Regions from separate parts of the Alteromonas sp. genome, predicted to be linked through region 3. Evidence: predicted binding sites of a transcription regulator. Region 3 holds the regulator's gene; each other region holds the start of a gene.
What was found. The regulator ArgR, encoded in region 3, controls arginine synthesis, uptake and breakdown. The targets are predictions, from matches to a motif close to ANTGAATANNTATTCANT.

Region 1 (3,286 bases), on a different contig from region 3:
GGTAGTAAATCAGATCCGGTGAAGCATCGATGATGGAACGCAGCAGTGTAGATAAGTGTCGTGCCTGCTGTTCTGAAAAAGATTTCTCTTCAATCTCTTTTTCAAGATCTTTAAACACCGCTTCACGGTCGTCCTGCGCTTTACGGCGCTGTTCCATCTCATGATTAAGCTGGCGGATATTGCTTTGCAGTTCGCGGTTAAGGAATACATCTTCCTCACGCAAACGTTCCAGCTGGCTGACCACTTCTTTTAAATTCGTGCGGGAAGTTTCCAGTTGTTTAACCAGTTCACTTAAGAAGTAAAGTACCCAGGGGGCTGACATCATGGTGAGCACAACAGCGATAATAAAATCGTCAGGTTGAACCTCATTGCCCATGGTCACCCGAATGACGTATGAACCGCCAAGGGTGAAAACCAGCGTAACAACAACAAACAGCAAACTTAGTTTCAGTGTGCCAAAGCGCTTTATAAACTGCGCAAACTTTATCGCCCACGAATCATTTGGAGAATCTTGATGCATAACGAACGTACTGCAATTTCTAAATAACTAAACTTACAGCACTTATAACACGGTCGCGTTGGAAAACCCACAAATCTGCCTGCACGTTATACTAATTTGTGACACTCCGGTGACTATCCTGACCTATTCACTGACGGGCAAAATTCGTCATAGCGATAATTCCCTTCATTTATATGGATACGCCCGGTGACTTTGCTAATGCACCGGCACAGAGGTATATTAGATTTTGTCTGGTCGGGCTTGGCGGGTTCTGACAGGTTGCCGTAAAAGTGATATTCATTCAGCCACACCCTGCATTTCCATATAAATAAACAATTTTTATGAATGATTATTCACAATTAACCTCTTATTCTTTTTTGAACTTTAGTATAAACATACTAATTTGATAAAAAAATGAGCGTTCAGCTCAAAATCCAATCAGCGGCGATTTCAAATTAAGATATTGATTTAAAATGATTTTATGTAACTTATTCAAAATACATAAGGTCTTCACATTTTTATCATTTGATTTTATATGCCAATGTATGTATTTTGTACGGCCCGCTAAGCAATAGTGCATAAAAATGCGGTTAACGACTGGCGTCCTACTAATAATAATTAACGACATAAAAAGGCGCTTAGAGTATGGTGAAAACTGGCTCGTAAATAGACGTCTACACTAATGTTGCGATGCGTGTCCTGCGCGGAACACGATCCAACACATGCCTTGTCCAGTCGAAGGTTGAAGGAGTTTTTAAGATGAGTTTATATAATCCCAATGATTCCCGGGATAACTGTGGCTTTGGTCTTATTGCCCACACTCACGGGGAAGCCAGCCATAAACTGGTAACGACTGCAATCCAGGGCCTGGACAGAATGCAGCACCGTGGCGGTATTGCTGCCGACGGTAAAACCGGTGACGGCTGCGGATTGCTACTGCAAAAACCGGATGCCTTTTTTCAGGCTATCGCCGAAGAGAACGGCTGGAAGCTGAGTAAGAAATATGCCGTAGGCATGATCTTTTTGAGTCAGGACGACGCGCTGGCACAAGCTGCCAGAGACATTCTTAACGAAGAGCTGGAAAAAGAAACACTGAATGTTGTGGGCTGGCGCAAAGTGCCGGTAAACCACGATGTATTAGGTGAACTGGCTCTGACCGGTGTACCGCAGATCGAGCAGGTTTTTGTGAATGCTCCTGCGGGCTGGCGTAAACGCGACGTAGAACGTCGTTTGTTTATGGTTCGCCGCCGTGCCGAGAAACGTCTGGAAAAAGACAAAGACTTCTATGTAGCCTGTTTATCCGGCTTAGTCACCATCTATAAAGGTCTGGTGATGCCGAAAGATCTGCCTGCCTTCTACGCAGATTTGGCTGACGAACGTCTGAAAAGTGCTATTTGTGTATTCCACCAGCGCTTCTCCACCAACACATTGCCTAAATGGCCTCTTGCGCAGCCTTTCCGTTTTCTTGCGCACAATGGTGAAATTAACACGATCAAAGGTAACCGTGACTGGGCAATGGCCCGTACCGGTAAGTTCTCAACGCCTTTGATTCCGGATCTGAAAGATGCTGCACCTTATGTAAATACAACAGGTTCTGACTCATCTTCTCTGGATAACATGCTGGAATTATTCCTGGCGGGCGGCATGGACTTATTCCGTGCAATGCGTCTGCTTGTGCCACCAGCGTATCAAAATAACAAAACCATGGACGAAAGCCTGCGTGCATTCTACGAGTTTAACTCAATGCACATGGAACCATGGGACGGTCCTGCCGGTATCGTACTGACAAACGGTCGCCACGTTGCCTGTAACCTTGACCGTAATGGTCTGCGCCCTGCCCGCTACGTGATCACCAAAAATGGTTTCATCACACTGGCTTCAGAAGTAGGTATCTGGGATTACAGCGAAGCTGACGTGGTAGAAAAAGGCCGCGTTGGTCCGGGCGAAATGCTCGCCGTTGATACCTACAACGGAAAGATCTGGCGTTCCAACGAAATCGACGCAGAGCTGAAAGACCGTCACCCGTACAAAGAATGGCTGGAAAAACACATCCGTCACCTGACGCCAATTGAGCAGATGGATTCTTCTGAATTAGGTAAGCGTGTCTTCGATGACGACACCATTGAGGTTTACCACAAGCTGTTCAACTACAGCTACGAAGAAATTCAGCAAGTCGTGAAGGTTCTGGCCAAAGATGGTCAGGAAGCTGTAGGTTCAATGGGTGATGATACGCCAATGGCAGTATTGTCTTCCAAAACCCGCACTGTTTACGATTATTTCCGTCAGCAGTTTGCCCAGGTAACCAACCCGCCAATCGACCCGTTACGTGAAAATCACGTAATGTCACTGGCTACCTGTATCGGCCGCGAGCAGAACGTATTCAGCGAAACGTCAGGTTATGCTGACCGCGTACTGTTTTCATCTCCGGTACTGGTTTACACCGACTTAAAACAGCTGCGTGAATTTAACCCTGAAAACTACTATTCAGAGAAAGTTGACCTGCAATATAAGCAGGAAGAAGGCTTACGTAAGGCCATCGAACGTATCTGTAACGAAGTGGAATATCTGGTTAAACAGAAGCGTGCTGCATTCGTTATTCTGTCAGACCGCAACATTAAGAAAGACAGACTGACCATTCCTGCCGCTATGGCGACCGGTGCGGTGCATCGCCGTCTGGTTGAAAAAGCACTGCGTTGCGACGCAAACGTTGTGGTTGAAACTGCTTCAGCCCGTGACCCGCATCACTTTGCTGTACTCATTGGCCTGGGTGCAACGGCTGTTTATCCG
Region 2 (3,286 bases), on a different contig from region 3:
TAAGACTGATTGCCCGGTTGAACCACCTGTTCGGAAAAAGCGCTTTCTGCACGACTGATTTTTTTGCGCAGCAGCGTTTCATTTACCGGTAATGACGTAAAGCCAATACCGGACTCCACTGCGATGTTGTTCAGCGCGTCGTAGTCACCAGTGTTAATAGGGCGAATAATATACATAACCGCGTTTCCGGAGCCGTTGTTTATCAGGCGTTAACTACGCTGGCTACAGCGCGCTCAAAGCGTGCCATACCATCGCGGATTTCTTCTTCTGAAATGATCAGAGAAGGCGCGAAGCGCACTACATTGGCACCGGCCACCAGGCACATCAGTTTTTCGTTAGCTGAAGCAACCAGGAAGTCACGGGCGCGGCCTTCGTAGTCTTTGTTAAGGGCAGCGCCCAGCAACAGACCCTGTCCACGAATCTCTTCGAACACATTGTATTTAGCGTTGATCTCACCCAGCAGTTCACGGAACAGGTTTTCTTTTTCGATCACACCGTTTAACACTTCCGGCGTATTCACAACGTCAAGAGCGGCCTCAGCTACTGCACATGCCAGCGGGTTACCGCCGTAAGTGCTGCCGTGAGTACCGGCTTTCAGGTGAGCGGCAATTTCAGCGGTAGTCAGCATGGCACCAATCGGGAAGCCGCCGCCTAATGATTTCGCTGTGGTCAGAATATCAGGCGTCACGCCCAGACCCATGTATGCGTACAGTTTACCGGTACGGCCAACACCCGATTGCACTTCATCAAAGATCAGCAGTGCATTGTGCTTATCACACAGTTCACGCACGCCTTTTACGAAGTCAGGATCAGGAGAGATAATGCCGCCTTCACCTTGCAGAGGCTCCATCATAACCGCACAGGTTTTGTCTGAAATAAGCTTTTCAAATGCTGCAAGATCGTTGTAGTCACAGTGAACAACAGCGCCGGGCTTAGGGCCAAAACCATCAGAATACGCGGCTTGTCCGCCTACTGTTACAGTAAAGAAAGTACGACCGTGGAATCCTTTGTTAAAGGCGATGATTTCGTTTTTCTCTTCACCGAATTTTTCCAGTGCATAGCGACGTGCCAGTTTCAGTGCCGCTTCATTAGATTCAGCACCTGAGTTAGCAAAGTAAACGCGCTCGGCAAATGTGGCTTCAGTCAGCTTCTTTGCCAGACGCAATGCAGGTTCGTTGGTGAAAACGTTACTTAAGTGCCATAACTTGCTGCCCTGTTCGGTTAATGCTTTAACCAGTGCAGGGTGGCTGTGACCCAGTACGTTTACGGCAATACCACCTGCGAAATCGATGTATTCAGCACCATCCTGATCCCAAACGCGGGAACCTTCACCACGAACCGGAACCATGTTGGCCGGATTGTAGTTAGGGACCATGACCTCATCAAAGGTTGCGCGAGTTACGTTCATTATAGTTACCTCTTTTATCGGGCATCCGCTGTGCAAATGTGAAATTGTGCAGATGATGTTGGATGCGAAAAGTACGAATTAGCTATACAGTATGCCAGTTAATCGCCACTTTGTAACCTTGGCAATCCCGCTGCAGGCCTTGTTTTTAGAGGGTTTTAGCTTGTTTTGCATAAAAAGTGCATAAGCATTCAGCTTATTTGTCTAAGCTTATGCAATTTGTTAATAAGTTGAGTCAGGGCAAGTGGCGGCGGGGCGAAGGACGTACCGTGATTTTTAGCAGTATGAATGATTATCCAGTAAAAATTTTTGATTAAATTTTGTGGAAGTGCACGAAAAACGGCGATTTCGTGCACAAAAGACGTTAATCCAGAGGCGGATTCTCAATCAGAGGGAGCTGAAAGATGTCGGTGGATTTCAAAATGTCACGTTCGCTTCTGACAAAGCCCGTTTTATGCAGTGCCAGCGGGATTTCGTCTTTGTTCAGAAATTTACCCTGGTGCAACATACGTACAGCGGCATAAGCTTTGGCTTTCTTGTAAAGCTCTGTGAGATCGTGAGGGTGTTGATCATTCTCTGTGATTTCAATAAACGGCAGCGCCAGGCGCAGACGTTTAAATTGCAGTATCTCCAACAGCCTTGCTGTGAGCGGCTCAGAAAATTCCTGCTGCATAGCAATGAGGTAATTTGCCGATGGTTGTACTTTCGCCATCGCTCCGTGCTGTTCAGTGTCCTTTGCAATTTCCGCTTCTCTTAACAACGCAATCTGCGCCTGTTCAAAGGCTTTAAAATATAACCGTGACACCGCACACCGCCCCAGCTGGGACAGGAGCCCTGCAGTGAAGGCTTCATGGGGCGGTAAATCATAATCATCAGCCAGTGCGCGCATAGTCAGACCCGTTGACTGAGCGAATTGCATGATACGATTTTTAATGTCCGGATACGGATCGGTAATTTTCGGCAGAGCCCGGCGCAGAATCATGGCCGGCAGCAATAAACGGAGGTTTTCAATTCCGATAAAGCTCAGCGCCGTGCGTAAAGTTTCCACCGGAATCACTTTTCCCTTAGAGTCCTTACGACGAAACTTAGGTGCATTTACCACGGTCATGAGGTCATCGTAGAGCCATGGTAGTGCCGCAGCATGAGGTTCAATGCGGGAAATAGATGTGGCCCTGACTGACAGAATATCCAGCAGCGGTGCAACGTCATGACTCAGGTTAAGTACAGAGGTAAGGACCACCTCTGTATTGTCTATTTCATCTTTCAGCAACTCAAAAACATACTGATGAAGTTCGGCGTTAACACGGTCTAACAGACTGGCTTCTGACTGTGCCTGAAGCTGTTTGTTTTTAATGGCGACTTTTTCAACATGCAGCAAACGGCGACGAGCATCGCCCTGTTCCGACTGGGCAAACGCCACTTCCCCCGGACTGCGGCGTCCCATCATCTGAGACACCCGCGCAGGCGCAATGAGCAGGTTATCAAACCTCTCATTGATTGGGGGTAAGTTGTCAGGGGTATGCTCCACTACCGGGCGGCTCCTGCGTACGTCATTTTTATTCGGGGTGCTGTCGGATACAGAAAACGAAAGCATATCGGGCTACCGGAAAAATCATAGTACCCTGTTATCGGCCGGAGTATGACTTTTTTTGAATACTTTCTGAATATTATGCATCTGCCAGCGTAATAAACCGCTGCAAAATAGCGTGGCCATGCTCTGTCAGCAATGACTCCGGATGAAATTGTACACCCCACAGAGGTAATGTTTTATGGGCAATTGCCATAATTTCCCGTTTACCACTTTCGTTAATACACCAGGCTTCCACTGACAAACTGTCCGGCAAGGTTTCAGGTTCAAGTACCAGTGAGTGATACCGGGTG
Region 3 (3,286 bases):
ATGTAAACCCCGCCTGCCACCTCACGCTTAACAACAAACCACTACTTCTGATAGCTGCCGGCAGTGGACTGGCAGGTATCCGTGCTCAGTGGATGCAGGCAGCAGAGCAGCAACATACAGCACCGGTCTACGTGTTATTTGGTGAACGCACACGGGAACTTGATGACATTCTGTCAGAAGTTATTCCTGCACAGGTGCTGAACGCAGCCAATGTCACCGTGAAACGGGTATTCTCACGTTGTCCGGACCATCCCATGTATGTGCAACAAGCGCTGCAGCAAAGCGAAGACGCGCTGCGTGATGTGGTAAACAATGATGGCCAGATATACCTCTGCGGCAGCTACGATGGTATGGGTGAAGGCGTACACCACACATTAATCAGGATGCTCGGAGAGGAACAGGTGCAGCAGTTAACCGACAGCCACCGTTATCACAGGGATGTGTATTAAGTCGCTCTGAAATCGCTCAGGAGCGCTGTCATCCTTAAATCATCCTTTACTTTCAAACAATTCATTCTGTGCCTGAAAGCAGGGCATAAAAAAACCGGCTTTCAAAAGCCGGTTTTTTCAATGCATCACCGAAACGGAATTAGCCGTTTACGAATTCAACACCAATTTTGATGTCGCCACGCAGGCCTTCCAGCATGTCGTCTTTCGCTTTTTGTTCGAAAGCGCTCAGCTCGCCGTATGGCAGAATTTCTTCAACGCCGTTAGGACCTAAACGTACAGGGTGTGCGAAGAATGCCGCGTCATCGCTGTCGTCAGTTTGTACATAGGTGTACTCAACAACGTTTTCACCTTGCATTGCAGCAACCAGAGACAGACAGAAACGTGCTGCAGCCTGACCCATAGAAAGCGTCGCAGAACCGCCGCCAGCTTTCGCTTCAACAACCTCAGTACCTGCATTCTGGATGCGTGTAGTCAGGCTTGCTACTTCTTCGTCAGTGAAAGAAACACCTTCAACCTGGCTCAGCAGAGGCAGGATTGTCGTACCGGAGTGACCACCGATTACAGGAACATGTACGCTTGATACGTCCAGACCTTTCAGTTCAGACACGAAAGTCTCAGCACGGATCACGTCCAGAGTAGTAACACCGAACAGCTTGTTCTTGTCGTACACGCCTTTTGCTTTCAGCGTTTCAGCAGCGATAGCAACAGTAGTGTTTACAGGGTTAGTGATAATACCAACACAAGCAGAAGGACAGTTATCAGCAACACCTTCAATCAGGTTCTTAACGATACCGGCATTGATGTTGAACAGGTCAGAACGGTCCATACCAGGCTTACGCGGAACGCCGGCCGGAATAAGAACAACGTCACAACCGGTTAGCGCATCAGCCAGATCATCTTTACCATGACCGGTAACTTTCACCGCGGTGGGGATGTGGCTCAGGTCAACAGCAACACCAGGAACAACTGGCGCAACGTCATATAACGCTAATTCAGAACCTGCTGGCAATTGTGTTTTCAACAACAATGACAGCGCTTGACCAATACCACCGGCAGCACCTAACACGGCTACTTTCATACCATTTCTCCTATGGAATAGTTACTCGTCAAAAAAACGGAGCGTCACAGTAAATCAACGCGTAAAAAAACTCAATCACCCAATGGTCTTATGCATGCATAATGGGTATAAGCCGCAAGATTATGCAATAATTTGAATGGATATGCATAAATATTGCTTAAATGTGATGACTACGGCACAATAATAGCGGTTTGTACCCTTAAACACCAAATACGACAGGAAAATATGGCTAACGTAAAACAAGAAAAGATGATCAAAGCCTTCAAAGAGATCCTGAAAGCAGAAAGCTTCGGGTCTCAGGGTGAAATCGTTGAAGCACTGAAATCACAGGGTTTTGATAACATCAGCCAATCAAAAGTGTCCCGTATGCTGAGTAAATTCGGCGCGGTAAGAACGCGAAATGCCCGCGGTGATATGGTTTACTGTTTACCACCTGAACTTGGCATGCCTACGGCGAAGAGTCCGCTTAAACAGCTCGTGCTCGACATTGTACACAATAATGTGATGGTAATCATAAGAACCAGCCCCGGTGCCGCACAGCTTATCGCAAGATTGCTTGACTCTCTGAGTCAGAAAGACGGCGTGCTGGGTACCATTGCCGGTGATGATACGATTTTTATCGCTCCTGCTGACGTCACCCGAATTGAAGAAATTCGTCAGCGCGTAGAGAACCTGTTCGAAAACGTCTGACACAGTTGTTACTGCACAAAGCACCTTTTCAGGTGCTTTTTTTATTCCTTCAGCATTGTAACCCCTTTGTAAATGGCGCGTCCCTTCGCGACATAAACGCCGGTGAATGAGTAAATTCGTCCCGCTTTTTCGCTAATCTGCCTTCTCATAAAACCGCGTTAACCCTGCCTTAACCCTCCTTGTCGATACACTCTGCTTCAGCAAACTGACGGGAAAGCGCTTAGCGCCGTCAGCTCCGGATTAAACAAGGAATCGCCATGAAGATCGCCACCACCCTCTGTGTTCTCACCAGCCTGCTTACCCTTTCAGCCTGCAGTGACACAACACAAAATCAAAGCTCTGCGCCCCGCGCCACCGCCGTCAGTGCAATTACCATAGCCGCACAAACATTCCCGATTACCCGCACGCTGCAAGGCCGTGTTGTGGCGCAGCAAACCGCACAGGTCAGGCCGCAGGTGGGCGGCGTACTTGAACAGCGTTTGTTCGAAGAAGGCAGTTTTGTAGAAAAAGGACAGTTGCTTTACCAGATTGAAGATTCAACCTATCGCGCCAGCGTGAACGAAGCAAAAGCCGATCTGGTGAGCGCGAAAGCGTCTGTGGAGTCAACCCGGCTGATTGATGAGCGCTACCAGAACCTGTTAAAGATAGAAGGTATTTCCCAACAGGATGCCGATAACGCCCATGCAGACTATCTGGTTGCGCAGGCCTCACTGGCGAAAGCACAGGCAGCGCTGGACTCTGCCAATGTGAATCTTGCTTTCACCCGCATTACTGCCCCCATCAGTGGCCGTACTGGCATTTCTAATGTGACCGAAGGCGCATTGCTCACTCAGGGGCAGGACACGGCGTTAACCACCATCCGCAAGCTCGACCCGATTTATATAGATATGACAGAAACCAGCGAAGGTGTGCTTGAGCGCCGTGCAATGATGCAGCGCGAGGGCGTAACATCCGGCTCCAGTGATGTTATCGCCATGCTGGAAAATAATACTGAATATGATGAAACCGGCTCATTCACTATGCATGAAGTGGCTGTTGATGAAGCCACCGGCTCTATCACCTTACGGGC

Region 1: a site for ArgR is predicted at 1,073-1,090, ahead of gltB (glutamate synthase large subunit). Genes of this name have one in related genera too.
Region 2: a site for ArgR is predicted at 1,584-1,601, ahead of AC4PME_RS04725 (aspartate aminotransferase family protein). Genes of this name have one in related genera too.

What each region holds. Positions count from the first base shown of each region.
Region 1 covers NZ_CFHOXV010000001.1:119,245-122,530, forward strand. Annotated here, with positions in the region: gene arcB (aerobic respiration two-component sensor histidine kinase ArcB) at 1-520, opposite strand, end outside; gene gltB (glutamate synthase large subunit) at 1,259-3,286, shown strand, end outside.
Region 2 covers NZ_CFHOXV010000004.1:130,595-133,880, forward strand. Annotated here, with positions in the region: gene astA (arginine N-succinyltransferase) at 1-176, opposite strand, end outside; gene AC4PME_RS04725 (aspartate aminotransferase family protein) at 203-1,408, opposite strand; gene AC4PME_RS04730 (HDOD domain-containing protein) at 1,770-2,999, opposite strand; gene AC4PME_RS04735 (anthranilate synthase component II) at 3,073-3,286, opposite strand, start outside.
Region 3 covers NZ_CFHOXV010000017.1:30,230-33,515, forward strand. Annotated here, with positions in the region: gene AC4PME_RS11250 (NADPH cytochrome P450 oxidoreductase family protein) at 1-449, shown strand, start outside; gene mdh (malate dehydrogenase) at 589-1,527, opposite strand; gene argR (transcriptional regulator ArgR) at 1,753-2,217, shown strand; gene AC4PME_RS11265 (efflux RND transporter periplasmic adaptor subunit) at 2,475-3,286, shown strand, end outside.